Regions from separate parts of the Streptomyces sp. NRRL S-1813 genome, predicted to be linked through region 3. Evidence: riboswitches for the same ligand, from Rfam matches in the RefSeq annotation. Region 3 holds a riboswitch; each other region holds the start of a gene.

Region 1 (12,081 bases), on a different contig from region 3:
CTGCGCGATGTCACCGCCGGGGTCTTCGCGGCGTTCTACGTGCCCTTCCTCGCGACGTTCGTGGCCCTGATGCTCGCGGCCGAGCCCGACGGGCCGCAGCGGGTACTGACCTTCCTGCTGCTGACCGTCGTCAGCGACACCGGTGCGTACGCGGTCGGCTGGCGGTTCGGCAAGCACAAGCTCGCACCGCGCATCAGCCCCGGCAAGACCCGCGAGGGACTCGTCGGCGCGGTGCTCTTCGCGATGGTGGCCGGCGCACTGTGCATGCAGTTCCTGATCACGGACGGTGCCTGGTGGCAGGGCCTGCTGGTCGGCCTCGCGGTCGCCGCCAGCGCCACCCTCGGCGATCTCGGCGAGTCCATGATCAAGCGCGATCTCGGCATCAAGGACATGGGGACGCTGCTGCCCGGTCACGGCGGCATCATGGACCGCCTCGACTCCCTGCTGCCGACCGCCCCGGTCGTCTGGCTGCTGTTCGTGATCTTTGTGGGAGCCGGCTGAGCACAGGGTGTTCGCAGGTGGAAGCAGGGAGGCGGGCTTTGTCCCGTCGGCTGCTGCCGCGCGTATGACGGGCCTCCCGATGCCCGTGAGGGGTCTGCCGCACCATGTGGCAGGCCCCTCTTCGCGCGTCTGCGACACTGCACGGACCATGCCTGCACCCGGAGAAGTCAGTCTCTGATGGGTGATGAGAAGCCCCCTACACAGCGGTTTTGCTGCCGGTAGGGGGCTTCTGTTTGGCCCGTGGGCCGTGACTGGGCCGTCAGCGGTGCCAGTACGGCCAACAGCTACTCCAAGGCTGAGGCCACAGCGGACGCGTGCGAAGGGCAGTAGACGGGAGGCGCTTCGGTCACGATGGCCAGACCCTTCACTCCCGGGTACGCAGCCTGGAAGTTTTTGAGCACTGCCCGTGGGCTGTCGCCCATGTCCAGCTCCGTGCAGACAAGCTGCCCCTGAACGCCGAGGTCGTCTGCTTCCACCTGCCTGAGTTCCGGAGCGCGGGCCTTCACGGCGCCGGCGTATTGCTCGTCCTTGTCCGATGGCGAAGGCACGTCATCTGAGGCATCTGAGGAGGAGGGAGACGCAGACTTCGGGCCCCCTGGACCCTTAGGAGCCGCGGGCTGCACGTGTGGCAGCAATGGTCGGACGAGGCGAGGACGGTTCTTTGGCCTCGTTCTCAGGTGAGGCATCACCGCACCCTGCCAGGACGACGAGCAAAACCGCGCCGGCAGCCGCGTTGTGTCCTCGCATGACCATCCCCCTGTTCCGAGACTTTCCGGCGGCGAACCGTAGCGTTGCGCACTTGCACGTGCCCCAGTTTCCGATCAGCAGCGGATCCTTCGACCGGGGGATCGCTCCGGCTGGAGAAGCCGGGCGAGGCCGCCGGGTGGGAAGGGCGGGCGGTGGCGGGGCGCCGTTCTTTCGTCGTCAGGGATGCGGCAGCCTGAAGGGACCGGACGCTCCGGAGATGGCGAGGGGGAGCGGCTGCTGCCGGGATGTGGCCGGGGGCAGCGTGGGCGCTCTGCTAGGCACCCCGCCATCGTGGCTGGGCATGCGGCTGCGCCGAACGGCGCGAGGTTCTCAGAGCTTGGCCAATTTGCTGTACGGACTCATGATCCGTGCCTGCACCGAACCGAAGTCGACAAGTACCGCGACTTCATCCTCGATGCCGATCACACGGCCGAGGCCGTGCTCATCGTGTGTGACCCGGTCGCCCATCGCGAACTGCTTGGGAGGGCGCGTGACCGGGGGCTTGAAGGGGCTGGACGGCAGGTGGCGCCGGGCTACGGCAGGCTTTGTCATTATCAGCAGTATGCGCCTGGTGAGCGAGCTGCCCCTCACACGCCGGCTAACGCAACCAAGCTGAGATCTCCGTCGGCGGTCACTGCTCACCCCATTTCCACGGGCCCCGCGAAGCTGCGGACGCACTACCGGCTTGGCGTGAATTGACGAGGTCATGCCGGTAGCCCGGCCGTCCCCGGGCCGTGCGAGGTGGACTGCCCATGGCAGAAGGCCGCAGCGGGTGACTGTCACCTCACCGCTCCGGCCTGGGCCCCCTTAAACGATCTGCCACACTGGACGGACCATGCCTGCACCCGGAGAACTCACTTTCGTCGCGCCGCGCGGGGCCAAGAAGCCCCCGCGGCACCTTGCCGATCTCAGCCCCGTCGAGCGTCGCGAAGCGGTGGCCGCGATCGGGGAGAAGCCGTTTCGCGCCAAGCAGCTGTCGCAGCACTACTTCGCCCGTTATGCGCACGACCCGGCGCAGTGGACCGACATTCCTGCGGCGGCGCGCGAGAAGCTGGCGAGCGAACTGCTGCCGGATCTGATGAAGGTCATGCGGCACATCTCGTGTGACGAGGACACCACGCGCAAGACCCTGTGGAAGCTGCACGACGGCACGCTCGTCGAATCCGTGCTGATGCGCTACCCCGACCGGGTCACCATGTGCATCTCCTCGCAGGCCGGATGCGGAATGAACTGCCCGTTCTGCGCGACGGGGCAGGCGGGACTGGACCGGAATCTGTCGACCGCCGAGATCGTGCACCAGATCGTCGACGGGATGCGGGCGCTGCGCGACGGCGAGGTGCCGGGCGGGCCTGCGCGGCTGTCCAACATCGTCTTCATGGGGATGGGCGAGCCGCTCGCCAACTACAAGCGGGTGGTCGGGGCGATCCGTCGGCTGACCGACCCGGAGCCCGATGGGCTGGGGCTGTCCCAGCGCGGCATCACCGTCTCGACGGTCGGGCTGGTCCCGGCGATGCTGCGGTTCGCCGACGAAGGGTTCAAGTGCCGGCTGGCCGTGTCGCTGCATGCGCCCGACGACGAGCTGCGCGACACCCTGGTGCCCGTCAACACGCGCTGGAAGGTGCGTGAGGTGCTGGACGCGGCGTGGGAGTACGCGGAGAAGTCCGGGCGGCGGATTTCGATCGAGTACGCGCTGATCCGCGACATCAACGACCAGGCGTGGCGCGGTGACCTGCTGGGTCGGCTGCTGAAGGGGAAGCGGGTCCATGTGAACCTGATTCCGCTGAATCCGACGCCCGGCTCGAAGTGGACCGCCTCGCGTCCCGAGGACGAGAAGGCGTTCGTCCAGGCCATCGAGGCGCACGGGGTTCCGGTGACCGTTCGTGACACCCGCGGCCAGGAGATCGACGGCGCCTGCGGACAGCTCGCAGCCTCGGAGCGCTGACCGCCCGCTGGTACCGTGTGATCGAACAAATGCACATTCCGACAGGGGAGCGCCACAGCGCTGAGAGTGCGGAAGCGTCGTAGTCCTACGGTGCCCGCAGACCCTTGAACCTCGCCCGGGTCATTCCGGGTAGGAAGTTCGGTCGTCACTCATGCTGTTGCGCCCCGCCCCAAGCCGCCTCCGCACGTCATCCGACGTCGAGAGCCGCGGACACCGGGCGGGGCCGCGTCTCTTCCTGGCCAGCCAGGAGGAAGTCAGTGAGCATCACCAGCAGGATCACCGTCCCGGCGGTCGCCGCCGCGGTCGGGATAGCCGCGCTCGCCGCCTGCGGTACGCCGGGCGGCGGGGCGGACGCCAAGACCGTCACGCTCGTCAGCCATGACTCGTTCAACGTCTCCCGGTCCGTCCTGGCCGCCTTCGAGAAGGAGAGCGGCTACAAGGTCAAGATCCTCAAGGGCGGAGACGCCGGCAAGGCCGTCAACCAGGCGATCCTGTCCAAGGGAAATCCCCAGGGCGATGTGTTCTTCGGCATCGACAACACGCTGCTCTCGCGCGGTCTGAACGAGGGCGTCTTCAGCCCGTACGAGGCCAAGGGGCTGGCGAACGTGCCGGCCGGGCTACAGCTCGACAAGGGCGAGCACCGCGTCACGCCGCTCGACTACGGCGACATCTGCGTCAACTACGACCGCGGCTACTTCGCCCGGCACAAGACCGCGCCGCCGAAGACCTTCGACGACCTGCTCGAGCCCCGGTACAAGGGGCTGCTGGTCACGGAGAACTCCGCCACCTCCTCCCCGGGGCTCGCCTTCCAGCTCGGCACCATCGCCAAGTACGGACAGGACGGCTGGCAGGACTACTGGAAGAAGCTCAAGGCCAACGGCGTCGAGGTCGTCGACGGCTGGGAGCAGGCCTACTACGAGCGGTTCTCGGGCTCCGCGGCCGGCAAGGGCAAGGGCGACAAGCCGCTGGTGGTCTCCTACGCCTCCAGCCCGCCGGTCGAGGTGCTCGGCAAGAAGCCCGCGCCCAAGGAGGCACCCACCGGTGTCGCCACGGGCACCTGCTTCCGCCAGATCGAGTTCGGCGGTCTGCTCAAGGGCGCTAAGAACGCGAAGGGCGGTAAGGCGCTGCTGGACTTCCTGGTGAGCAAGGAGTTCCAGGAGGACGTACCGCTGAAGATGTTCGTCAACCCGGCGCGCAAGGACGCCAAGGTGCCGGAGCTGTTCACCAAGTACGGCGCCACGATCGACGAGCCGACGACGCTGCCTCCGGAGACGATCACCAAGAACCGCGAACAGTGGATCAAGCAGTGGTCCTCGCTCGTTCTGAAGTAACCCGCAGCCGGCGCCCCCGGCCCGCGCGGGGAACGGCGGTGCGGCTCGGCCTGATGGCGCTGCCGCTCGCCTTCTTCGCGCTGTTCTTCGCCTATCCGGTCGTGGCGATCGTCGGGCGGGGGCTGAAGGACGGCGGGCAGTGGCAGCTCGCCCGGTTCGGGGCGGTGCTCGGCGACCCGGATGTCGTTCATGTGCTGTGGTTCACCGTCTGGCAGGCGGCCGCTTCCACGGCGCTGACGCTGCTGATCGCACTGCCCGGCGCCTATGTCTTCGCGCGCTTCGACTTCCCCGGCAAACAGCTGCTGCGGGCGGTGGTGGCCGTGCCGTTCGTGCTGCCGACCGTCGTCGTCGGCTCGGCCTTCCTGGCACTGGTCGGGCGGGGCGGGCTGCTGGACGAGCTGTGGGGCCTGCGCCTGGACACCTCGGTGTGGGCGATTCTGCTGGCGCACGTCTTCTTCAACTACGCCGTGGTCGTACGGACCGTCGGCGGGCTCTGGGGGCAGCTCGACCCGCGCCAGGAAGAAGCGGCGCGGGTGCTGGGAGCCGGCCGGTTCGAGGCCTGGCGGCGGGTGACGCTGCCGGCCCTGGGGCCCGCCGTCGCGGCCGCCGCGCTGATGGTCTTCCTCTTCACCTTCACCTCCTTCGGGGTGGTGCAGATTCTGGGCGGGCCCGCCTTCTCGACGCTGGAGGTGGAGATCTACCGGCAGACCGCGGACTTCCTGGATCTGCCGACGGCCGCGGTCCTCACCCTGATCCAGTTCGCGGCGGTGCTGGGCGTGCTGGCGCTGCACGCCTGGACGGTGCGGCGGCGGGAATCCGCGCTGCGGCTCGTGGCACCGTCGCAGACCGCACACCGGCCGCGCGGCCGCGGCCAGTGGACGCTGCTGTGGGGGACGCTCGCCGTCATCACCGTCCTGCTGATCGCGCCGCTGGCCGTGCTCGTGGAGCGGTCGTTCGCCGGGCCGGACGGCTATGGGGCGGTGTTCTACACCTCGCTGCGGTCCTCCGCGTCCGCCGACAGCACCTTCACCGTCGCGCCCCTCGACGCCCTGTGGAACTCCCTCGCCTACGCGGCCGCGGCCACCGCGATCGCGCTGGTGGTGGGCGGGCTGGCGGCCGCCGCGCTGACCCTGCCCCGGCTCCGCAGGGGCCCGTCCGGACGGACGCCCCTGGCCGGCCGGTTCGTCCGCGGCTTCGACGCGCTGCTGATGCTGCCCCTCGGGGTCTCCGCGGTGACCGTCGGCTTCGGGTTTCTGATCAGCCTCGACGCACCCCCGCTCGATCTGCGTGCCTCGTGGTGGCTGGTGCCGCTCGCCCAGGCACTGGTGGGGGTGCCGTTCGTGGTCCGGACGATGCTGCCGGTCCTGCGGGCGATCGACAGGCGGCTGCGGGAGGCGGCCGCCGTGCTCGGCGCCTCGCCGTGGCGGGTGTGGCGCGAGATCGACCTGCCGATGGTGCGGCGGGCCCTGCTGATCGCCGCGGGCTTCGCCTTCGCCGTCTCGCTCGGTGAGTTCGGGGCGACGGTCTTCATCGCACGGCCGGACCAGCCGACGCTGCCGGTCGCCGTGGCGCGACTGCTGGGACGTGCGGGAGAGCTCAACTACGGGCAGGCGATGGCCTTGTCGACCGTCTTGATGGTGGTGTGCGCCGGCGTCTTGCTGGTACTGGAGCGCCTGCGCCCCCTCGACCAATCCGGGGAGTTCTAGATGACGTCACGGGCCGGGACCACGGCGCAGGAGCTGCTACGGCTGGGCGGGGTGACCGTCCGCTTCGGCACGGCGGGACGTCCCGCGCTGGACGCGGTGGATCTGGACGTCGCGGCGCACGAAATCGTGTGCGTCCTGGGGCCGAGCGGCAGCGGCAAGTCCACTCTGCTGAGAGTGGTCGCCGGACTCCAACAGGCCGACGCGGGGCAGGTGTTGCTGGAGGGGCGCGAGCAGGCCGGGGTGCCCACACACCGCCGCGGCGTCGGCATGATGTTCCAGGACCACCAGCTCTTCCCGCAGCGCGATGTCGAGGGAAATGTGGCGTTCGGGCTGCGGATGCGGCGCTCGGCACGCGGCGACCGGGAGCGTACGGTCGCCGAACTGCTGGACCTCGTCGGGCTGCCGGGCGCCCAGCGGCGCGCCGTGGCCTCCCTGTCCGGCGGCGAACAGCAGCGGGTCGCACTGGCCCGCGCGCTGGCTCCCCGCCCCCGCCTGCTGATGCTGGACGAGCCCCTCGGCCAGCTCGACCGCGGGCTGCGCGAACGGCTGGTCGTCGAACTCCGCCGCCTCTTCCGCGAATTGGGCACCACCGTCCTTGCGGTCACCCACGACCAGGGGGAGGCCTTTGCGCTCGCCGACCGGGTCGTGGTGATGCAGGACGGCCGGATCGCGCAGACCGGCACCCCGTTGGAGGTCTGGCAGCGTCCCGCCACGGAATTCGTCGCCCGTTTCCTCGGCTTCGACAATGTGGTCGAGGCGACGGTGCAGGGCGAGGCCGCCGCCACCCCCTGGGGCAAGGTGCCGGTCCCGGACGGTACGGCGGACGGGCCCTGCCGCCTGCTCGTCCGGCCGGCCGGGGTACGGCTGACGGCCGCCCCGGAGGGCCTGCCCTGCACGGTCGCCGCCCGTACCTTCCGCGGTACCCATGTCGCGCTGCTGCTCCGGCCCGCCGGCGGACCGCAGGTGGAGGCGGCCTGCGCGCTGCGGGACGCGCCGGAGGTGGGGGCGCGGGTGGGCATCGCCTTCGCGGCGCAGGACGTGGTGGTGCTGGACGCCTCCGGCACCGCGGGCTGACGCCCTCAGCGGGCCGCCACCTCCGTCTGCCGCTCACCGGCGGCCGGCGATCCGGGCTCCGTCTCCGGCTCCGGTTCGCCGTACCAGGCGACCGCGACGGCACCGGCCACGGCCACCACGAACCCGAGGGCGGCGACCCAGGCGAAGCCCGGACGGGAGGAGTCGCCCAGCCACAGCACCCCGAGCATGCCGGGGACCACCGTCTCGCCCACCACCAGCGCCGCCGTGGCACCGTTCACCGAGCCGATCTGGAGGGCGACGGTGTGCAGATACATGCCCCCGATGCCGGCCACCAGAATCGCGTACAGGGCGGGGTCGCCGAGCAGGGACGGCAGATGGAAGGGGGCCACCCCGTTCAGTACCCGTACGCCGATACCGAGCGCGCCGAAGCCCAGACCGGAGAGCAGGCCCGCGAGGATCGCGGCCCGTCCGCCGAGCAGGCGCACGAGCAGGGTGCCGCCGCCGATGAGTACCACCGAGGCGGCGAGCAGCCACCAGTGGGCGGCGATCGGTGTGTGGCCGCTGCCTTCCGGACCGGCGGCCGTGGCCAGCAGCACCAACGCCCCGCACACCACGCCGATGGAGGTCCACTCCGCCCGGTTGAGCCGGATCCCGAGGAGCTTGATGCTCAGTACGGCAGTGATCACGAGGTTGGCGCTGATCACGGTCTGGGAAAGGAACAGCGGCAGCAGTCTGGCGGCCAGCGCGCCGAGCCCGAACCCTATGAAGTCCAGCACGGTGCCGACCATGAACTCCCAGGTCACGGCGGCTTTCGCGGTGGAGGACAGACTGGGGCCGCCGTGCTGGGTGACACCGGTGGTCGACGCCTCGGCCGCTTCCCGGCGGGCGGACTTGCGTGAACCCACCGCCTGTAGGACCGAACCCGTGCCGTAGCAGGCCGACGCCGCTACCGCCGTCAGAAGGCCGATGATCACCAAGAGCTCCGTTCGCCCGCTGTCTGTCTTACTGTTCGTTGCCCGGCCTGGCAGACGCGCATTTCAGGACGGGAGTTGCCTCAGGTGGGCGGTACACCGAGTGGTCGGCGCACCGAGGCGGTGGGGGCCTGGAGGAGGACGGGGCGGAAAAGTGAGCCTCCCTCCCGGAACCGACGACCGGGACCGGCCTCGGGCCTCAGGGCGCATGAGTACGGGTACTCATGCCGCGGCCGACCAGACTACGCATACTCGCGCCATGCACACGGAATCGCCGGGTTGCCCGGACTGCGGAATGCCTCTGGGGTCACCTCCGCCCGCTTGGTGCACCCGTTGCCGGCTGCCCCTGACCGGGCCGGACGCCCTGGCGTTGTGGCAGGTCACAGGAGAGCTGCGCGCGCTGGACGCACGCAGGCAGTGGCTGGCGCAGCGGCAGCACGAGCTGCTGGCCGCGCTGCGGGTACGCCGGGACGCACCTGCGGGGACGCAGGTGAGCGCTCCGGTGGGCGTTCCCGTGGGCGAGGCGGGTGCTTCGGTGCGGGAGATCTCCGCGCCGTCCGCCCGGACCGCGCTGCTGATCGTCGGCGGAGTGCTGGTGGTCGTCGCCGCGTTGGTGTTCACCGTGGTGAGCTGGGGACGGCTGGGCATCGGCGGGCGGGCCGCCATTCTGCTCGCGCTGACCGCGTGCGCGCTCGCACTGCCCCGTCCGCTGCGGCGGCGGCAGCTCACGGCCACCGCCGAGGCTTCGGCCGCGGTGGGACTCGCCCTGGTGCTCCTGGACGCCTACGCCGCCCGGCAGGCCGGACTCGGCGGCCTGGACCGCGTCGGGCCGGCGGGCTACTGGGCGGTGGTCACCACGCTGACGGCGGTGGGGGCGGGGGCCTACGGCTGGTGGCAGCGGCTACGGATCCCGCTGCCCGTGGGATTCCTGACAGCGCAACTGCCGGGCCTCCTGGGCACTACGGCCTCGGGCGGAGCGGTCGAGGACTACGCGACCGCGATGATCGCCACGGCCGCGATGGACTTCGCGGCCCTGTACGCGCTCGCCGCACACGCCGCCACCGGGCCTGCCGGGTTCCGCGACCGGCTGGGCGGCGAAGGAGCCGCCACCGCCCTGGTCACGGGGGCCCGGGTGATCGGCGGCGGATGGGCGCTGCTGGGCGGGGCGCTCGCGGCGGCGCACGCGACGGGCGCCCCTGCACCGGCCGAAGTGCTGCGGGCCTGGGTGCCGTTGGGGCTGCTGGTGCTTCTGGGGACGGCGCTGTGCCGCGGCTTCCGCACATTGCCGTTCGCGCTGCGCTGTGGCGCCGAGGGCGTGGCCGTCGTGGCGTTGATCGTGGCGGTCGGAGCCGGCTTGCGGTGGGTCGTGCCCTCGGGCTGGGACGTGGCCGGATACGCGGCACCGGCGGCGCTCGTCATGGTGTGGGCGGCGGTGTCCGGTGTGCGCAGCGGCCGGTGGGCGAAGCCTGCGGCGGGCGGCCCGTTCGCACCGCCGCCCGAAGCCGCGGCCGCGGCGGGAGAGCTGGCCGCCGCCTCGATCATGCTGCTGCTGGCCGGTGTGGTGGTGCTGCCGGAACTCGTGCACGCCCTCACCCGGCCCGTCGTCCCCGGCATCATGCTCTGGCTCGACGGTCAACCGCCGCGGTGGAGCTGGCAGCTCGCGACCGCGCCGCTGTTCGTGCTCTGGCTGGCCGCCTCCGTCCTGGCCACCATGGCCGTACTCCGTGCCCGTGCCGTCGGCGACGGGCACCTGGACCGACCGGCGACCGCGCTGTGCAACGCCGCAGCACTGGCCGCCGTCCCCGCACTTCTCCTGATGCCGGTCGCGGTGGGGCTGCCGTACGCCTGGGTGCTTGCGGCCGCCGCTGTGGTGACCGTCGCCGTAGCGGTGGATGTCGTGCGCCGGCCGGGGGCCGCACTCGTACCGCGGCTGCTGGCGCTGGCCGCGAGCGGCGCGCTCGCCCTGCTGTGGTCGTCGGCCGACCGGGCCGCCGTGCTCGCGGTGTGCGGGACCTTCGCCGTGTCAGCCGCGGTACTCGCCCACGTCCTCTCGGCGCCGACCGCCTCGCCCGCCGAGCGCGCGACGGCGCGTGCCGCGGGGGCGTTCGCCGTCCTCGCCCTGGGCGTCGAGGCGTTCGCGTCCGGACGCACCGCCGGCCTGCCCGGGCACCTCGCCGCGTTCGCGGTACTCGCGGTCGCGGCCCTTGCCGCCTGCGCCGCAGCGGTGTGGCACCGGATCCCGGGGCGCGAGCAGGTCTCCACGGCCGTCGAGGGCGCCGGGTATGTCCTTGCCGCGACCGCCCTCGCCCTGACGGCGTCTCACCCCGACGCGCTGAGCGTCGCCCTCGCCGTGTCCGGGGTCGCGGGCCTGGCCCTCGCGCTGCGCCCGGACCGCCGCCGCGCCGCACTCGCCGGAACCGCCCTGCTCATCGCCTCCTCCTGGGTGCGCCTCGCCCTGGCGGACGTCACCTTCCCCGAGGCGTACACGCTCCCGGTCACGGCAGCCGCACTGGTCATCGGCCACCGCCGCCGTACGAGCAACCCCGAGACGGGCTCCTGGCCCGCCTACGGCGCGGGGCTGAGCGCGACCATGCTCCCCAGCCTCAGCGCCGCGTTCAACGACGGGAACTGGGTGCGCCCGCTGCTCCTGGGCACGGCGGCCCTGCTCGCCACCGTGGTCGGGGTACGCACCCGCCTCCAGGCACCGCTGGTCGTCGGCAGCGGCGTACTCGTGCTGGTCGGGGTGCACGAACTCGCCCCGACCGTGGTCCAGGTGCTCGGCCTCGTCCCCCGCTGGGTGCCGCTGGCCGCTGCCGGCCTGCTCCTGCTGCTGCTCGGGGCCACCTACGAGAAGCGGATCGACGAAGCCCGACGCCTGCGCGACACGGTGCGCAGCATGGGGTGAGCCTCCGGCACGGGCCCTGCGTTCCGGGTGGCGCACGCAGACCGGACCGGACCAGACCTGACCGGCTGCGGGATTTTCCTCAAGGCCCGGCGGCAGCGGGGCCTTGGACGAGGGGTGTGCCGCCGCCCGGTCAGGAAGGCGCCCCCTCCGTGAGGCGGGCCAGCGCCTCGGGGGCTTCGTCCACCGAGTCGACCAGCGCGATCCGGGCCGCCATCGGGCGCTCCGCCGCCAGCGCCTGGAGCAGCGGCCAGGCGGGGAGCTTCTCGGTCCAGTGCACGCGGTCCACCAGCACCATCGGGGTCGGCCCGCCGCGCGACTGGTAGTAGTTCGGGGTCGCGTTGTCGAAGATCTCCTGCACGGTCCCGGCCGCGCCCGGGAGGAAGACCACGCCGGCGTTGGAGCGCGCCAGCAGGCCGTCCTCGCGCACCGCGTTGACGAAGTACTTCGCTATGTGGGACGCAAAGGCGTTCGGCGGCTCATGTCCGTAGAACCAGGTGGGGATGCCGGCCGAGGTGCCGCCGCCGGGCCAGGTCCGCCGTATGTCGAAGGCGGCCCGTGCCCACTCCGTGATCGAGGGCGTGAAGTGCGGCGACTTGGCGAGGAGTTCCAGCGCCGAGTCGAGCATGCCGTCCTCGAAGGGCGCGGCGTACGCCCCGAGGTTCGCCGCCTCCATCGCGCCGGGGCCGCCGCCGGTCGCGACGGTCAGCCCGTTGCGGGTCAGCCGGCGGCCGAGCCGGGCCGCGCCCGCGTATGCCGCGGAGCCGCGCTCCAGGGCGTGGCCGCCCATGATGCCCACCACCCGGGCGCCGGCGAGGTGCTCGTCCAGGGCATCGGACACGGCGTCGTCGTGGATGCCCCGCAGCATCGAGGCGAAGATGTCGCCGTCCGCTTTGGTCTGTTCGAACCATTCGTACGAGCGGGCGTCCGGGGTGGCGTCATAGCC
Region 2 (12,081 bases), on a different contig from region 3:
CGACGGGCGTCCGTGCAGAGGTAGAGCCGGGCGTCGGACAGGGCCGGGCGTGCGGTGGTCATCGGGCGGCTTCCCCCCAGGTGGGGGGCGTACGGGCCGGGCCTTCCGGTCCGTACGCCCCGCGGATGCGGTTACGGATGCTGGTGCGGTCGCCTGCTGGGAGCGGGCCGCGCCAGAGGTGTCAGACGGCGAGCGCCTGGGCCCGGCGCTTCACCTCCGTGCCGCGATTCTCGCGCAGCGCCTGGGCGGGCGTGCCAGGCAGGCTCTCATCCGGGGTGAACAGCCACTCCAGCATTTCCTCGTCGGTGAAGCCGTCGTCCTTGAGGAGGGTGAGGGTACCGACGAGGCCCTTGACCACCTTGTCGTCCTGGATGAAATCGGCGGGCACATGCAGCGCCCTGTTCTCGCCGCGGCGCACCGCGATCAGCTGGCCCTCCTTGACCAGCTGCCGCACACGCGTCACCTCGACGCCGAACTGTTCGGCGATGTCGGGGAGGGTGAGCCAGGCGGGGACGAGTCCATCGATGTTTGCGTCAATCTCGGTCACAGGACAAGCCTGCCACCTCGCACTGACAGCCGGTAGCCGGGCATCGCCATCAGGGGCTTCCTCACACCGGAGGGTGACAGCAGACCCCCGGGCGACCGACGGCACGGACCGCCCCGGCTACAGCGCCGCGGCCTTCAGCGGCAGGGACGCGTTCGCGGCCCGCTCCCGGTCCAGCGCCACGCCCCGCTCGATCAGCTTGCGCCCCTGGGCCAGATCCCGCGGCCGCCCCACGGCCAGCAGCGCGACGAGCCGCCCCTCCCGAAGCCAGATCACCGACCAGGCGGCCCCGGTCGGATCGCCGCGCCAGACCAGCTCGTCGGCGTCCCCGTGATGGCCCGCGTACTGCACGAACCGCCCGAACTGCTCCGACCAGAAGTAGGGGACGGGATCGTAGGCCACCCCTTCCGCCTCGCCGCGGGCGATGTTCTCGGCGACCGTACGGGGGCCCTGGAGGGCGTTGTCCCAGTGGTGGATCAGCAGGCGGGTGTCGTAGCGGGCCGACGGGAAGGAGGCGCAGTCGCCGACCGCGTAGACATCGGCCACGGAGGTGCGCAGCTGCTCGTCGGCCAGTACGGAGCCGTCCTGCGGCGAGACCTCGATGCCCGAGCCGGCCAGCCAGCCGGTCGCGGGCCGGGCCCCGATCCCGATGACCACCGCGTCGGCGGGCAGCGTCGTGCCGTCCGCGAGGGTGACCGCGCCCGCCGTGACGGACGCGACCCGCGCGTGGGTGCGCAGCTCGGCTCCGGCGTCCGCGTACCAGCCGGTCATGTGGGCGGCGACCTCGGCGGGCAGCGCACCGGCCAGCGGGCGGTCGGCGGCCTCGACGACGGTGACCGCGCAGCCCGCCTCACGCGCCGCCGTCGCGAACTCGGCACCGATCCAGCCGGCGCCGACGACCACGATCTCGTGCTGGGCGGCGAGCACCGGCCGCAGCCGCTCGGCGTCGTCCAGGGTGCGCAGCAGATGGATGCCGGGCAGGCCCTCGCTGCCGGGCAGCACGATCGGGGCGGCGCCGGTCGCGATGACCGCGTAGTCGTAGGGGACCGGGCCGACTGCCGTCTCGATCACGTGGGCGTCCGGCACCAGGGCGGTGACCGGGCGGCTGAGGTGGAGTTCGATGCCGAGCCCGGCGAAGTCGATGTCGAAGGTGGAGCCCTCGGCCTTGCCCAGCAGCACCGCCTTGGACAGCGGCGGACGGTCGTAGGGCTGGTGGGGCTCGTCGCCGAGGAGTGTGATCGCGCCGCGCCAGCCCTGTTCGCGCAGGGCGACCGCGGTCTGCGCACCCGCGATTCCCGCGCCGGCGATCACCACGTGCGGCGTGCGGTCAGGGGCCTGGGAGGACTTGCTCTGCTCGCTCACCCGATCACTCTAGGACGGTCTGTGACGCCGCTCGCAGCAGCGCGCAACGAGATCTCTGACACAGCGTCACCGTCGGCCCGGCCCCGGGCGCCGCCCACCGGCGGCCGGGCGCTGCCTTACGGCGCGTCGCGGCACCGTATTAGGGTGAGCGATACACGCACTCGCGGGAGCCCGGACGCACCGGGCTGAGAGGGAGGCTGGCCGGCCTCCGACCGTACGAACCTGATCCGGGTCATGCCGGCGAAGGGAGGGGCTGGACACCCATGCAGGCATCTGCCACACGAGCGAATCCCACCCCGCGGAGCCCTGATGTGCTCGTCATCGGCGGCGGCATCATCGGCCTGGTCACCGCCTGGCGGGCGGCCGTCCGCGGGCTGAGTGCCGCGGTGGCCGACCCCGCGCCCGGAGGCGGCGCGGCCCGGGTCGCGGCCGGGATGCTGGCCGCGGTCACCGAGCTCCACTACGGCGAGCAGACCCTGCTGGGCCTCAATCTCGCCTCCGCGCGGCGCTACCCCGGGTTCACCGAGGAGCTGGAGGAGGCCGCCGGGCAGCGGATCGGCTATCGGCGCTGCGGCACGCTGGCCATCGCGCTGGACGCCGACGACCGCGCCCACCTGCGCGAACTGCACGCCCTCCAGATCCGCTCCGGACTGGACTCGCAGTGGCTCACGGGACGTGAGTGCCGCCGCCTGGAGCCGATGCTGGCCCCCGGGGTACGGGGCGGGCTGCGGGTGGACGGCGACCACCAGGTCGATCCGCGCCGGCTGGCGAGCGCCCTGCTGGCCGCCTGCGAGCGCTCCGGGGTGGTCTTCCACCGGAGCGCGGCCGTGCGGCTGACGGTTGACGGCGGCCGCGCCTCCGGCGCCGAACTCGCCGACGGCACACGGGTCCCGGCCGGTCAGGTCGTCCTGGCCGCAGGCAGCCACAGCGGCCGGCTCGCCGGAGTGCCCGACGAGGTGCTGCCGCAGGTACGGCCGGTCAAGGGCCAGGTGCTGCGGCTCCGGATGCCGGACATGCCCGCGGGCAGCCCGGCCTTCCTCTCACGCACCGTACGGGCCGTCGTACGCGGCGGCCCCCTCTACCTGGTCCCGCGGGAGAACGGCGAACTGGTCGTCGGCGCCACCAGCGAGGAGCTGGGCTGGGACACCACCGTGACCGCGGGCGGGGTCTACGAGCTGCTGCGGGATGCGCACGAGCTGGTCCCGGGCATCACCGAGCTGCCGCTCGTCGAGACCTGCGCCGGACTGCGCCCCGGCTCCCCCGACAACGCCCCCCTGCTCGGGCCGACCGCGCTGCCCGGCTTCCATCTGGCCACCGGCCACTTCCGCAACGGCGTGCTGCTGACGCCGGTCACCGGTGACGCGATGGCCGAGGTGCTGGCCACCGGCCTCCTCCCCGAAGAGGCCCGCCCCTTCTCCCCCGCGCGCTTCACCCCCACCACCCCGGGGCCCGAGCGCACCCGTGCCCCACAGGAGCAGGCCGTATGAACGCCGCCACCCCCACCCCCACCGTCTCGGTGTCCGTCAACGGCGAGGCCCGCGAGGTCCCCGGCGGGCTCACCCTCGACCGGCTCGTCGCGACCCTGTCCAAGGCGCCCGCCGGGGTGGCCGCGGCGGTCAACGAAATCGTGGTGCCGCGCACCCAGTGGCCCACCACCCCGCTCGGCGACGGCGACCGCGTCGAGGTGCTCACCGCGGTCCAGGGAGGCTGACCCGCAGACATGACCGACACCGCAACCCTCCGGGGGACGACCCCCACGGCGTCCCCCGACGACTCCGCCGCGGGTTCCGACCCCCTCACCCTCGCCGGCACCGCCTTCACGTCCCGTCTGATCATGGGGACCGGTGGCGCGCCCAGCCTCGACGTCCTGGAGCGGGCGCTGCTCGCCTCCGGTACGGAGCTGACCACGGTCGCCATGCGGCGGCTGGACCCGACCGTGCAGGGCTCGGTGCTGTCCGTACTGGAACGGCACAAGATCAAGGTGCTGCCGAACACCGCGGGCTGCTTCACCGCGGGCGAGGCGGTGCTCACCGCCCGGCTCGCCCGGGAAGCGCTCGGCACGGACTGGGTCAAGCTTGAGGTCGTCGCCGACGAGCGCACCCTGCTGCCCGACCCGATCGAGCTGCTCGATGCCGCCGAGACCCTGGTGGACGACGGTTTCACCGTGCTGCCCTACACGAACGACGATCCGGTGCTGGCCCGCAAGCTGGAGGACGTGGGCTGTGCCGCGATCATGCCGCTGGGCTCCCCGATCGGCTCCGGTCTGGGCATCCGCAACCCGCACAACTTCCAGCTGATCACCGAGCGGGCCGGTGTCCCCGTCATCCTCGACGCGGGCGCAGGCACGGCCTCGGACGTCTCACTGGCCATGGAGCTGGGCTGCGAGGCGGTGATGCTGGCGTCCGCGGTCACCCGTGCGCAGGAACCGGAGCTGATGGCCGAGGCCATGCGGCACGCGGTCACGGCAGGCCGGCTGGCACACCGCGCGGGCCGGATCCCCCGCCGCCACTTCGCCCTGGCGTCCTCCCCCACGGAGGGCGTGGCAGAGCTGGACCCTGAACGCCCGGCCTTTTGAGACCCATCCCACGTTGTTGGCTGTCCCGCCGTGGTGGTTTGTCACCGTTGCGCCTGCGGCGGGCGGGTGGTGGTCGGGTGCGGTGACGGCCCTACGGACTTCGTCCTTCGGTCCGTCCCCTCCCGTGGGTGGAGAAGTGAACGTGAGTGGGGGCGGGCCACTCCGAGTCGTCTCTGTGCGACCCACAAGGCGCACCACACCACCTACGTACACCCCCACCAGCCTTCCCCCACCCCCCAACGGGAGGGGACGCGCCGCAGGACGAAGTCCGCAGGAGCGGCACCGCACCCGACAGCCCCGCGCAGCGACCCCGGCCCGCCCGCAGGCGCAACGGCGAGCAACCAACCACGGCGGGACAGCCGACAGCGTGGGCAAGGCCAAAACGTGGGGGTCACGAGCCAACGCGCAGCGACCCGTAGACTCGTCTGCCGTGGATACCACCCTTCAGGACCCGCTCGTGGGCCAGCTGCTCGACGGCCGCTACCGCGTCCAGGCGCGTATCGCCACAGGCGGTATGGCCACGGTCTACCAGGCCATGGACACCCGGCTCGACCGCCTGCTCGCGCTGAAGGTGATGCACCCGGGCCTCGCCTCGGACGGGGCGTTCGTCGACCGCTTCATCCGTGAGGCGAAGTCGGTCGCCCGGCTGTCGCATCCGAATGTGGTGGGCGTCTTCGACCAGGGCACGGACGGTACGTACGTCTATCTGGCGATGGAGTATGTCGCCGGCTGCACGCTGCGCGATGTGCTGCGCGAGCGGGGCGCCCTCCAGCCGCGGGCCGCGCTGGACATCCTGGAGCCGATCCTGGCCGCTCTGGGGGCCGCGCACCGCGCCGGCCTGGTGCACCGCGACATGAAGCCGGAGAACGTCCTGATCGGCGACGACGGCCGGGTCAAGGTCGCCGACTTCGGGCTGGTGCGCGCGGTGGACACCAACACCACCGCCTCGACGGGCTCCGTCCTGGGCACCGTCTCCTACCTCGCCCCCGAGCAGCTGGAGCACGGCACGGCGGACGCCCGGGTCGATGTCTACGCCTGCGGTGTGGTGCTCTACGAGATGCTGACCGGCGGCAAACCGCACACCGGCGGCACCGTGGCGCAGATCCTCTACCAGCATCTGCACGAGGACGTGCTGCCGCCCTCGGGGCTGGTGCCCGGTCTCGCGCCGCAGCTGGACGAGCTGATCGCGCTGGCCTGCGCCCGCGATCCGCAGCAGCGTCCGCAGGACGCCGTGGTGCTGCTGTCCCGGGCGCAGGAGGCTCGGGCGCACCTGACCGACGCACAGCTGGACATCGTGCCGCCGGAGGCCAAGGAGCTGCCCGCGGGCGGCGACGGGGCGGGCGACGGCACGGAGCGTACGGACGTGATACCCCGCACCGACGACGCGGAGCTGAACCGCACCAGCCGGCTGGAGGTCCCGTCGGACGAGCAGACCACGCGGCTGCGGCCGGTGCCCGCCGCCGCGCCCCGTGGCGGGCTGCTCCAGCGGCGGCGGCTCGCCACCGTCATCGCGGCCGTCCTGCTGGTCCTCGGGGCGGGCGCGGGCGTCTGGTACATCAACTCCGGCCAGTTCACCACCGTCCCCGCGGTGCTGGACATGACGCAGGCCAAGGCCGAGAAGACCCTGCGGAACGACGGTCTGGGGGTGAAGGTGGTGCGCGGCTTCAGCTCGAATGTGGAGCGCGGCCATGTCATGAAGACGGATCCCGCGAACGGCAAGCAGATCCGTGGCACGGGCACGGTCACCCTCACCATCTCCCGCGGCCCGGAGATCGTCGACGTCCCGGATCTGTCCGGCACCCCGGTCGCGGACGCCAAGCGCAAGCTGCGCGACCGCGGGCTGGTCCCGGGCACGGTGACCCGCGAGTTCAACGAAGAGGTCGCCAAGGGCTCGGTGATCCGTACGGACCCGGCCGGCGGCAGCAAGCGGCGGCCCGACACGGCGGTGGGCCTGACCGTCAGCCGCGGCACCGCGATCGACGTGCCCGGAGTGCTCGGCAGCGACCGCACCGACGCGGTGTCCACGCTGCGCGCGGCCGGTTTCCAGGTGCGCTTCGCCGAGCAGCCGGTCTTCTCCACCCAGGACAAGGGCACCATCGCCCGGCAGACCCCGGTGGAGGGCGGCAAGCTCGGCAAGGGCGACACCGTCACCCTCACGCTCTCCAAGGGCCCGGAGATGATCCCCGTCCCGGATGTCACCGGCAAGAACGTCGATGATGCCAAGAAGCAGCTGACGGACCTGGGCTTCCAGGTCGAGGTGGACAAGCCTCTCCTGTTCCCGCAGGACACGGTCGACAGCCAGTCCGTCGACCCGGGCAAGAAGGCGCCGAAGGGCGGCACGATCACCATCAAGCTCAAGGGCGCCCTGTAGGGCCCGCCGGCCGTGCCCCACGGCTGCCGTCCGGCGGGCGTGGGGCACCTGGCACCCTGGGAGGGTGAGTACCTCCCCCGAGGGCGCCGATCAGCGCGCCCGTGCACGTAATCCGGTCGGCGGCCATGTGCCGGTGGCCGGCGGCCTGGCGAAGGTCGGCATTCCCTACGCCCACGAGATGGGCGACGAGGTCGTTCAGGTCTTCGTGGCCAATCCACGCGGCTGGGCGACGCTGCCCGGCAACCCCGCACAGGACGAGGCCTTCCGGGCCGCCTGTGCACAGCGGGGAATCCCGGCGTATGTCCATGCGCCCTATCTGATCAACTTCGGCTCGCACACCGAGGCGACCGTCGACAGGTCCGTGGACTCGCTGCGCCATTCGCTGCGCCGCGGCCGGGAGATCGGCGCGCTCGGGGTGGTCGTCCACACCGGCTCGGCGACCGGCGGGCGCCCGCGTGCCACGGCAATGGCGCAGGTCAGGGAGCGGATGCGGCCCTTGCTCGACGAGCTGACGCACCCGGATGACCCCTGGCTGCTGCTGGAGCCGACGGCCGGACAGGGGGCGTCACTGTGTGCGCTGGCCGAGGATCTCGGTCCGTACTTCGACGCGCTGGACCGGCACCCCAAGCTGGGGATCTGCCTCGACACCTGCCATGCGTTCGCGGCCGGGCACGACATGGCGGCGCCGGGCGGGACGAAGGCGCTGCTGGACGAGCTGGTGGAGGTCGCCGGCGAGGGCCGGCTGAAGCTGATCCACGCCAATGACTCCAAGGACGTGGCCGGCGCCCACAAGGACAGGCACGAGAACATCGGCGCGGGTCACATCGGCGCGGAGCCCTTCGGCGAGCTGTTCCGCCATCCGGCGACGGCCGGGGTGCCGCTGGTCGTCGAGACCCCGGGCGGCAAGGAAGGGCATGCGGCGGACGTGGCCCGGCTCAAGGAGCTGCGCGCGTACTGAGGCCCCGGGAGCGTACGGGATCAGAGCTCGGGGCCGTCCCCGGGCTCTTCCTGGTACGAGTAACGCTGCTCGCGCCACGGGTCGCCCAGGTTGTGGTAGCCGCGCTCCTCCCAGAAGCCGCGGCGGTCGGCCCGCATGTATTCGATGCCGCGGACCCACTTGGGGCCCTTCCAGGCATACAGATGCGGAACGATCAGGCGCACCGGGAATCCGTGCTCCGCGGTGAGAAGCTCACCCGAGCGATGCGTGGCGAAGAGGCACTTCTCCGCTGCGAAATCCTCGATTCGCACATTCGAACTGAAGCCGTACTCGGCCCACACCATGACATGGGTGACGTCGGGTGCCGGCGGCGCGAGTTCCAGGATGGTCCGGGTGCTCACCCCGCCCCATTCGGCTCCCAGCATGCTGAATTTCGTCACGCAGTGCATATCGGCGACGACCGTGGTGTACGGCAGTGCCGTGAATTCCTCGTGCGACCAGCAGTGCTTGGCGCCGTCGGCGGTGGCGCCAAATGCCCGGAACTCCCAGCGTTCGGCGCGGAACTTCGGCACCGGCCCGTAATGCGTCACCGGCCAGCCCCGCTGTAGCCGCTGGCCCGGAGGGAGCTGAGGAGGCTCCTCTTCGCGGCTTTCCGGCTGACCCATGCCCTCCATGTTGTCAGACCGGAAGGGGTGCCGATGACCAGGGAGGGAGGGATTCGGGCAACTCGCACTAAGCATGCACTTACTGGACGCCCTGGTCACAGCGGTGCGAGGATGCGCGGCACCTGCCCAGTTTCTCGCGTGGAAGGAGCCCGCAGCCATGCAGGGCGACCCCGAGGTCATCGAATTCCTCAATGAGCAGCTGACCGCCGAGCTCACCGCGATCAACCAGTACTTCCTGCACGCCAAGATGCAGGAGAACTTCGGCTGGACGAAGCTCGCGAAGTACACCCGCTCAGAGTCCTTCGACGAGATGAAGCACGCGGAGATCCTGACCGACAGGATTCTCTTCCTTGAAGGTCTGCCGAATTACCAGCGGCTGTTCCATGTGCGGGTCGGCCAGACGGTCACGGAGATGTTCCAGGCCGACCGGCAGGTCGAGGTCGAGGCCATCGACCGGCTCAAGCGCGGTATCGAGGTCATGCGCAACAAGGGCGACATCACCTCGGCGAATATCTTTGAGGACATCCTCGCGGACGAGGAGCACCACATCGACTATCTCGACACCCAGCTGGAGCTGGTGGAGAAGCTCGGAGAGGCGCTCTACATCGCCCAGATCATCGAGCAGCCGAGCTGAGCGAGCGGCCGGATGTCCACCCTCCGCCATGCCCTGTCCGGCAGCGGGAGGCCCCCGTCGCCGCTGAGGGCTACGCGGCCTCCGAAAGCGCCGCGGGCTCCACTGCGTCCGCCTCCACGCCCAGCGGCTCGGGCGCGCCACCGTCGATGAGTTCCCGGCGGGGGCAGGCGCTCCGGCCGAGCAGTGCCTGGATGCGGCGCACACAGCCGCCGCAGTCGGTGCCGGCCTTGCAGGCCGAGGCGATCTGGCGGGGAGTGCAGGCGCCGGTATCCGCGTGGTCACGGACCTGCTGCTCGGTGATCCCGAAGCAGGAGCAGACGTACACGCGGTTTCACCTCCGTGGCGGCCACCTCAGATCCGACTGATCTTGAGTGAGGTAACCCTTACCTTACCTGTCTCGGCAGGTGCTGCACAACGCAGTGGGGCGCGGATCACAGGATCCGCGCCCCACTCTTGTCTTGCCTCTGCCCATCAGTGCAGGTCAGCGGCCGACCGCCTCACTGATCGCGGTACATCTCCGCCACCAGGAAGGCCAGGTCCAGCGACTGGCTGCGGTTGAGCCGCGGGTCGCAGGCGGTCTCGTAGCGCTGGTGGAGGTCGTCGACGAAGATCTCGTCGCCGCCGCCCACGCACTCGGTGACATCGTCACCGGTCAGCTCGACGTGGATACCGCCCGGGTGCGTACCGAGGCTCTTGTGGACCTCGAAGAAGCCCTTGACCTCGTCCAGCACATCGTCGAAGCGCCGGGTCTTGTGGCCGGAGGCCGCCTCGAAGGTGTTGCCGTGCATCGGGTCGCAGATCCAGGCGACCTGCGCGCCGGAGGCGGTGACCTTCTCGACCAGCTCGGGGAGCTTGTCGCGGACCTTGTCCGCTCCCATGCGGGTGATGAAGGTCAGCCGGCCCGGCTCACGCTCCGGGTCGAGCCGCTCGATGAGCGTCAGCGCGTCTTCCGCCGTGGTCGTCGGGCCGAGCTTGACGCCGATGGGGTTGCGGATGCGCGAGGCGAACTCGATGTGCGCACCGTCCAGCTGACGGGTGCGCTCGCCGATCCAGACCATGTGGCCGGAGACGTCGTAGAGGTTGCCGGTGCGCGAGTCGACCCGGGTCAGCGAGGACTCGTAGTCGAGGACCAGCGCCTCGTGGGAGGCGTAGAACTCGACGGTGCGGAACTCCTCCGGGTCCACCCCGCAGGCGTTCATGAAGTTCATCGCGCGGTCGATCTCGCGGGCCAGCGCCTCGTAGCGCTGTCCGGAGGGCGAGGACTTCACGAAGTCCTGGTTCCAGGCGTGCACCTGCCGCAGGTCGGCGTAGCCACCGGTGGTGAAGGCGCGCACGAGGTTCAGGGTCGCCGCGGAGGCGTGGTACATCCGCTTGAGCCGCTCGGGGTCCGGGATGCGGGCCGCCTCGGTGAACTCGAAACCGTTGACGGAGTCGCCGCGGTAGGTCGGCAGCGTCACCCCGTCGCGGGTCTCGGTGGGCTTGGAGCGCGGCTTGCTGTACTGGCCGGCGATCCGGCCGACCTTGACCACCGGGACGGACCCGGCGTAGGTCAGGACGGCACCCATCTGGAGAAGCGTCTTGAGCTTGTTACGGATGTGCTCGGCGGATACGGCATCGAAGGCCTCCGCGCAGTCGCCGCCCTGAAGCAGGAACGCCTCACCACGGGCGACGGCTCCCAGGCGCTCGCGCAGCTGGTCGCACTCGCCCGCGAAGACGAGCGGCGGATAGGACTCGAGCTCCGCGATCACATCGCGCAGAGCCTCTTGGTCCGGCCAGTCAGGCTGCTGCGCCGCGGGCAGGTCTCGCCAGGTGTGGCCACCGGCGTGGGTTTCAGCGTTCACGGTCACAAGCCCCACATTACGGGGTCCGCCGAGGCTGTCCGTCCGGGCATCCGGACTTTGAGACGCACTGCACCCGGACGGTCCGGTAGGGTGCCCCTCATGTGCACGCAACCGGCCCTGAACAGGAACTGGTGGTGGACCGCTCATCCGGCGGCCCACTGATTCGCGCGCACCTCACACACTTCGCGAAGGCCGCCCGAGGGGCGGCCTTCAGCCTTTCCGGCGGCCGTTCCTCCTCTGTCCGGAAGGAACCCCGTCATGCACCGCGAGCCCCCAGCCCGCACCGACGCCGCCGCACTCGTCCAGCGGCTGCTCGACCCCGCCTGCCCGCCCTTCGCGCTGCTGCACCGCCGCTCCCCCGGGCGGGAGACGGCCTCCCCCACTCTCGGCTTCGCTCGAGCGGGAGGTGCCCCCACCGTCGAGGTGCTGATCGGCGAGGTCGACGAGGTCGGGCGGCTGGCCGACATCCCGCTGGGCGAAGGGGTGCCGGACGCGCCGGTGACCGATGCGCTCGCGCTGATCCCGTTCCGGCAGATCCGCGAGCGCGGCTTCCGGGCCCATGACGACGGCACACCGCTGGCCGTGCTGCGCCCCCGCGAGAGCGCCGAGCTGCCCCTGGACGAGGTGCTGGCGGCGCTACCCGGGCACGGCGTGCGGGTGACGGACGGGGCGTTCGACGTGGACGACGACGCCTACGCCGAGATCGTCGGGCGGGTGGTACGGGACGAGATCGGCACCGGCGAGGGCGCGAACTTCGTGGTCCGCAGGACGTTCGAGGGCACGATCGCGGACTTCTCGGCGGCCGACGCGCTGGCGCTGTTCCGGCGGCTGCTGTCCGGTGAGCGCGGTGCGTACTGGACGTACGTGGTGCACCGCCCCGGGGTGCGCACCCTGGTCGGCGCCAGCCCCGAGGTGCACGTCCGGATGACCGGCGGGAGGGGCGGAGGCGAGGCGCTCCCGTCCGAGGACGGCGGGCGGGCGGCCGGAACGGTCGTGATGAACCCGATCAGCGGCACCTACCGCTACCCGGAGGGCGGCCCCACCCCTGAGAGCCTGCTGGCGTTCCTCGGCGACCGCAAGGAGGTCGAGGAGCTGTCGATGGTGGTGGACGAGGAGCTGAAAATGATGTGCACCGTCGGGGACAAGGGCGGG
Region 3 (5,141 bases):
TCGACTTCTCGGCCATCCCGGCCTCGGCGTCGATCGCCAGATCACCCCCGTGCTCGCGGCGGATGTCCTGACTGATCTTCATCGAGCAGAACTTCGGGCCGCACATCGAGCAGAAGTGGGCCGTCTTCGCCGGCTCGGCGGGCAGCGTCGCGTCGTGGAAGGCGCGGGCCGTGTCCGGGTCGAGAGCCAGGTTGAACTGGTCCTCCCAGCGGAACTCGAAGCGGGCGTCGGAGAGCGCGTCGTCCCACTCCTGGGCCCCCGGGTGCCCCTTGGCCAGGTCGGCCGCATGGGCCGCGATCTTGTACGTGATGACGCCGGTCTTGACGTCATCGCGGTCCGGCAGGCCCAGATGCTCCTTGGGCGTGACGTAGCAGAGCATGGCGGTGCCCCACCAGGCGATCATCGCCGCGCCGATACCGGAGGTGATGTGGTCGTAGGCGGGCGCGATGTCGGTGGTCAGCGGGCCGAGCGTGTAGAACGGGGCCTCCTCGCAGATCTCCTGCTGGAGGTCGATGTTCTCCTTGATCTTGTGCATCGGGACATGTCCCGGGCCCTCGATCATCGTCTGTACGCCGTGCCGCTTGGCGATGGTGTTCAGCTCGCCGAGCGTCCGCAGCTCCGCGAACTGCGCCTCGTCATTGGCGTCCGCGATGGAGCCGGGGCGCAGACCGTCACCGAGCGAGTAGGTGACGTCGTAGGAGGCGAGGATCTCGCAGAGCTCCTCGAAGTGCGTGTAGAGGAACGACTCCTGGTGGTGCGCCAGGCACCAGGCGGCCATGATGGATCCGCCGCGGGACACGATGCCGGTCTTGCGGCGGGCCGTGAGCGGGACGTATCGGAGCAGCACACCGGCGTGCACCGTCATGTAGTCGACGCCCTGTTCCGCCTGCTCGATGACAGTGTCCTTGTAGATCTCCCAGGTCAGCTCCTCGGCCTTGCCGTCGACCTTCTCCAGCGCCTGGTAGAGCGGGACGGTGCCGATGGGGACGGGGGAGTTGCGGAGCACCCATTCGCGGGTGGTGTGGATATTGCGGCCGGTGGACAGATCCATGACCGTGTCGGCGCCCCAGCGGGTCGCCCAGGTCATCTTCTCCACCTCCTCCTCGATGGAGGAAGTGACCGCCGAATTACCGATGTTGGCGTTCACCTTCACCAGGAAGTTCTTGCCGATGATCATCGGCTCGATCTCCGGGTGGTTGATGTTGGACGGCAGCACCGCGCGGCCCGCCGCGATCTCGTCGCGTACGAACTCGGGCGTGACGTTCTCGCGGAGGGCGACGTACTCCATCTCCGCGGTGATCTCGCCGCGCTGCGCGTACGCGAGCTGGGTGACCGCGGCGCCGTCACGGCCGCGGCGCGGCTGGCGGGGGCGGCCCGGGAAGACCGCGTCAAGGTTCTTGAGTCCACCGCGCGGCGAGGTGTGCTTGAGGCCGTCGTCCTCCGGCCGCATGGGGCGACCCGCGTACTCCTCGGTGTCGCCGCGGGCAATGATCCAGTTCTCCCGCAGCGGCGCCAGACCGCGGCGGACGTCGGTATCGATATGAGGGTCGGTGTACGGCCCTGACGTGTCGTAGAGCGTCACGTCCTTGCCGTTGGTGAGGTGCACCCGCCGGACCGGGACCCGGAGGTCCGCGCGCGATCCGGAGACATAGCCCTTGTGCCAGCCGATCTGCGGCTCACTGCCGCCGTCGGCACCGTTTCCGTTTTCGGGCGTGCGTGCATCCTGCAGAGTCATGAGACCCAACTCCCTACGCCGGCATTACCCGGTAACAGGTTCGGCGGTCGACGCAGCGGCTTCCGTCCATGGGCGTTTCACGTGAAACGCCGCTGGGACGAAGGTCAGCGCCCTCTCAGCCCGGTGCTCCGAGCTCCCGCGATTGCAAAGGTGGCACCACGGTAGCGGCCGATGTGGCGGGGTGAACAGGGGGCCCCACGAGTTCTTGCGATGATCGGGCGGTGAGCCCTCACGAGTCCCACCACCAGTCCGCCGTGCACTCCCATGCGCACGGCCATGGCCCTGCCACGCCGGTCTCCCGGCATCTGCGCAAGGTCATCGCAGCAGTGCTGATCCCCTTCGCGGCTGCGGTGGCGGTCGGTCTGGTCGTGCTGTGGCCAGGCGGTGCGCCCTCCCATAAGCCCTCCGGCGTCGGCTTCGACCAGCCCACGGAGCAGGCCAGAGTCATCAAAGTGGCGGAGGTGAACTGTGCGGATGTCCATGCCGAGCAGCAGCCCCAGCCGCCGTCTCCGACGGGACAGCCACCGACCGGGGGAGCGTCCAAGAGCAAGCCCTGCCAGCAGGCGACGATCAAGGTCACCACGGGAGAGAACGCCGGGCGCACCTTCCAGACGGTGGTGACACCGGACGCGCTGCGCCACTACACCACCGGACAGGACGTGGTGGTGGCGTACTCCCCCAAGGCGCCGAAGGATCTCCAGTACTCGGTCAGCGATGTCGACCGATCGCTCCCGATGTGGGTGCTGGCCGGGATCTTCGCCCTCGCAGTGGTGATCGTCGGCCGACTGCGTGGAGTCCTCGCGCTGGTGGCCCTGGCCGCCAGCTTTGTGGTCCTGACGCTGTTCATCCTCCCGGCGATCCTTCAGGGCTCCAATCCGCTGCTGGTGGCGGTGATCGGCGGAAGCGCGATCATGCTGATCGCGCTCTACCTGTGCCATGGGCTGACGGCCCGTACGTCGGTCGCCGTGCTCGGCACCCTCGCCTCACTGCTGCTGATCGGGCTGCTCGGTTCGGTATTCATCAACTGGGCTCTGCTGACCGGCAATACGGACGACACGACCGGGCTGGTGCACGGTCTGTACCCCGACATCGAGATCCGCGGTCTGCTGCTCGCGGGGATCATCATCGGGTCGCTGGGTGTGCTCGACGACGTGACGGTGACACAGACCGCCGCGGTCTGGGAGCTCAAGGAGGCGGACCAGGCGGCGGGCTGGCGCAAGCTGTACGGCGCCGCTATGCGGATCGGCCGGGATCACATCGCCTCCGTCGTCAACACCCTGGTGCTGGCCTACGCGGGCGCCGCACTGCCGCTGCTTTTGCTGTTCTCGATCGCACAGAGCAGCGTCGGCACGGTCGCCACGAGCGAGGTGGTCGCGGAAGAAATCATCCGCACGCTCGTGGGCAGCATCGGACTGGTCGCCGCGGTACCGCTGACGACGCTGCTGGCAGCGCTGGTGGTCTCGGCGGACCGGAAGGGCCTGGGCGGGCAGGGGAGCAACGGCGGGGCAGGAGCCGGACAAGGATCCGGGGCGGGATCGGGGGCCGGGGTCGCTGCCGGTGCACCGACAGGCACCCCGGAGGGCAGACCCAGCCGACGCGGGGGACGAGGTAAGCGGCGTAAGCAGTGACGGGGCACAAGTGCGGCCCGTGGCAGGCGGCTTCAGGCACGCGACTGGCGCGTGAAAGGGCAGGGCACGGGTCGAGGGCAGCGAAGGGAGGCAGCACAGCCCAGAAGGGGCGACACAGGTGCGCGGGCACGCGGGAGTACCGGCGCACCCGGTATGACGTCGGCGTGGACGGTCCGTCCGGCTCGGGGTCAGCCGGCCGGGGCCTCCGTGAGGATCTGGTCCAGTACGGCTTCCAGGGTGTCGCAGACCTCTTCCTTGCCGAGCGGTACGAGCCGGTCCGTACGGTCCAGGAAGGCGACCAACGGCGCCGCACTCACCCGGAACAGCGCGCGCTCGGCGCCGACCTGAAGGCTGATGAAGACATCGCTGAGGTGTGTGGGGGAGGCAGGCTCGATCCGCACATCACCCTCACCGGACGGCCGGCTCAGGCCGTCCAGCAGCAGCTCCCGGCCGAACGCCCAGGTAACGGGCGCATCTCCGGGCAGATCGAAGGTGAGACGGACGGCGTACGGATCGGCGCTGGCAAAGTCCAGCTGCACCGGAATCCGGAACGCGAGCTCCTCCGAGACGACGAAGCTCATGATCACTTCTGCCTGAACTGTGTCGGTCATCAACCACTGCCCCGCACTTGATCGGAGATGGCCGGGAAACATCCCCCGTAGCCCTATTGGCGCCATCGTCTGCCACGCGCAAGCAGATCACAAGGAGTGAGTTTTCAGATACTGACAGAGAAGGCGAGTGTCGTTAGTGTCGCCTCCGCCATTCTTCGTAGTCGGTCTGTAACAGACCGCAATCGACGCAGTTCGTCCGTGCGCAGGGAAAGCACCGACGCCCCGGCGGCCGCACCGACCTGGACCGGGAGGGCCGGACATGCCGCGCCCAGGGCGTATGTCCGAACCGGGAAAGACCCCTGATGACAACGCACCGTATCCAAACAGTGCCGCAATTCGTCCTGAGATCGCACGGAAAAGGGCGTTATCAACGGGACGGGATGGCGCGCGTGATGCTCTCTGCTCGATACCTAGTCGAGCTGCGCAAGCAGACATTGCCCGATCACGTGGGCGTCTGCGGCGGTACGGAAGTCGGCCCACCTCGCTCCCGCCGAAGACTCCGGGCCCTCGGTGCCCACGAGCCTCGCGACATCACCCTTGCGATAGACGGCGAAGTAGACGGCGGCACCGACTCCTGTCCTGCCACGGCCGGCGCTGCGGAGATCCAGGCCGGTGCCGGCGCCCGGCTCCGGCCCGGCCGGCAGCCTGGACGAGAACCGTATTCGCTGTTCACGATTGCCAACTCCGGCCCCCGCGTCCGCTCACAGCGGGGCACGGGAGCCGGTCGGTGGAGAAACCGCGGCTTACCAGTCGCTCTTCGACGAGGACGATGACGACGAGCCACTGGACCTGCGGACGAGGTAGATGACTCCGGCGATCAGGGCCGCCGCGATGAGGACCTTGAACAGCACGCCGATCAGGAAGCCGAGCGCGGTGGTGATCAGTCCGCCGAAAACCACGATCAGGACGACGGGCACCACGACCCAGGTGACCCACCACGGAAGTCCTGCGAATATCCCCTTACCAGCCACTGCTCTGCCCTGCTTTCTGTCTGTCGCGCTGTCGCTGTCCGTACCGCGCTGTCCGTCTGCTGCGCCGTTGTCGCGGTGGTGGCACCGTCCGCATGCGGCATGTCTGTCGCCTCACACCTCCGGTTCCCCCCTGCACCAACGATGCTAGGACGCGGACCGCGGCCGTGGGGGCTTCGCAGCCCCGGCCCTCCCCTGA

The links. Region 3 has a riboswitch for thiamine pyrophosphate ahead of thiC (phosphomethylpyrimidine synthase ThiC). Riboswitches for the same ligand answer to the same signal wherever they lie in the genome.
Region 1: linked by a shared signal. The riboswitch ahead of IF67_RS0136355 (thiamine ABC transporter substrate-binding protein) and the one ahead of thiC (phosphomethylpyrimidine synthase ThiC) in region 3 are both predicted to bind thiamine pyrophosphate.
Region 2: linked by a shared signal. The riboswitch ahead of thiO (glycine oxidase ThiO) and the one ahead of thiC (phosphomethylpyrimidine synthase ThiC) in region 3 are both predicted to bind thiamine pyrophosphate.

The regions. Positions count from the first base shown of each region.
Region 1 is NZ_JOHB01000049.1:24,230-36,310, reverse strand. Features, by position in the region: gene IF67_RS39880 (phosphatidate cytidylyltransferase) at 1-501, shown strand, start outside; gene IF67_RS0136365 (CarD family transcriptional regulator) at 1,579-1,800, opposite strand; gene rlmN (23S rRNA (adenine(2503)-C(2))-methyltransferase RlmN) at 2,084-3,190, shown strand; TPP riboswitch at 3,224-3,344, shown strand; gene IF67_RS0136355 (thiamine ABC transporter substrate-binding protein) at 3,448-4,521, shown strand; gene IF67_RS0136350 (ABC transporter permease subunit) at 4,497-6,227, shown strand; gene IF67_RS0136345 (ABC transporter ATP-binding protein) at 6,228-7,301, shown strand; gene IF67_RS0136340 (hypothetical protein) at 7,307-8,236, opposite strand; gene IF67_RS0136335 (SCO7613 C-terminal domain-containing membrane protein) at 8,493-11,138, shown strand; gene IF67_RS0136330 (LOG family protein) at 11,269-12,081, opposite strand, start outside.
Region 2 is NZ_JOHB01000040.1:10,424-22,504, forward strand. Features, by position in the region: gene thiE (thiamine phosphate synthase) at 1-62, opposite strand, end outside; gene IF67_RS0134205 (Rv2175c family DNA-binding protein) at 182-547, opposite strand; gene IF67_RS0134210 (NAD(P)/FAD-dependent oxidoreductase) at 665-1,906, opposite strand; TPP riboswitch at 2,060-2,172, shown strand; gene thiO (glycine oxidase ThiO) at 2,170-3,393, shown strand; gene thiS (sulfur carrier protein ThiS) at 3,390-3,617, shown strand; gene IF67_RS0134225 (thiazole synthase) at 3,627-4,481, shown strand; gene pknB (Stk1 family PASTA domain-containing Ser/Thr kinase) at 4,912-6,852, shown strand; gene IF67_RS0134235 (deoxyribonuclease IV) at 6,917-7,810, shown strand; gene IF67_RS0134240 (sulfite oxidase-like oxidoreductase) at 7,831-8,463, opposite strand; gene bfr (bacterioferritin) at 8,612-9,088, shown strand; gene IF67_RS0134250 ((2Fe-2S)-binding protein) at 9,159-9,413, opposite strand; gene IF67_RS0134255 (class II 3-deoxy-7-phosphoheptulonate synthase) at 9,586-10,929, opposite strand; gene IF67_RS0134260 (anthranilate synthase family protein) at 11,188-12,081, shown strand, end outside.
Region 3 is NZ_JOHB01000026.1:95,170-100,310, reverse strand. Features, by position in the region: gene thiC (phosphomethylpyrimidine synthase ThiC) at 1-1,735, opposite strand, end outside; TPP riboswitch at 1,729-1,885, opposite strand; gene IF67_RS0129135 (YibE/F family protein) at 1,957-3,363, shown strand; gene IF67_RS0129130 (SsgA family sporulation/cell division regulator) at 3,552-3,974, opposite strand; gene IF67_RS43925 (DUF5326 family protein) at 4,718-4,945, opposite strand.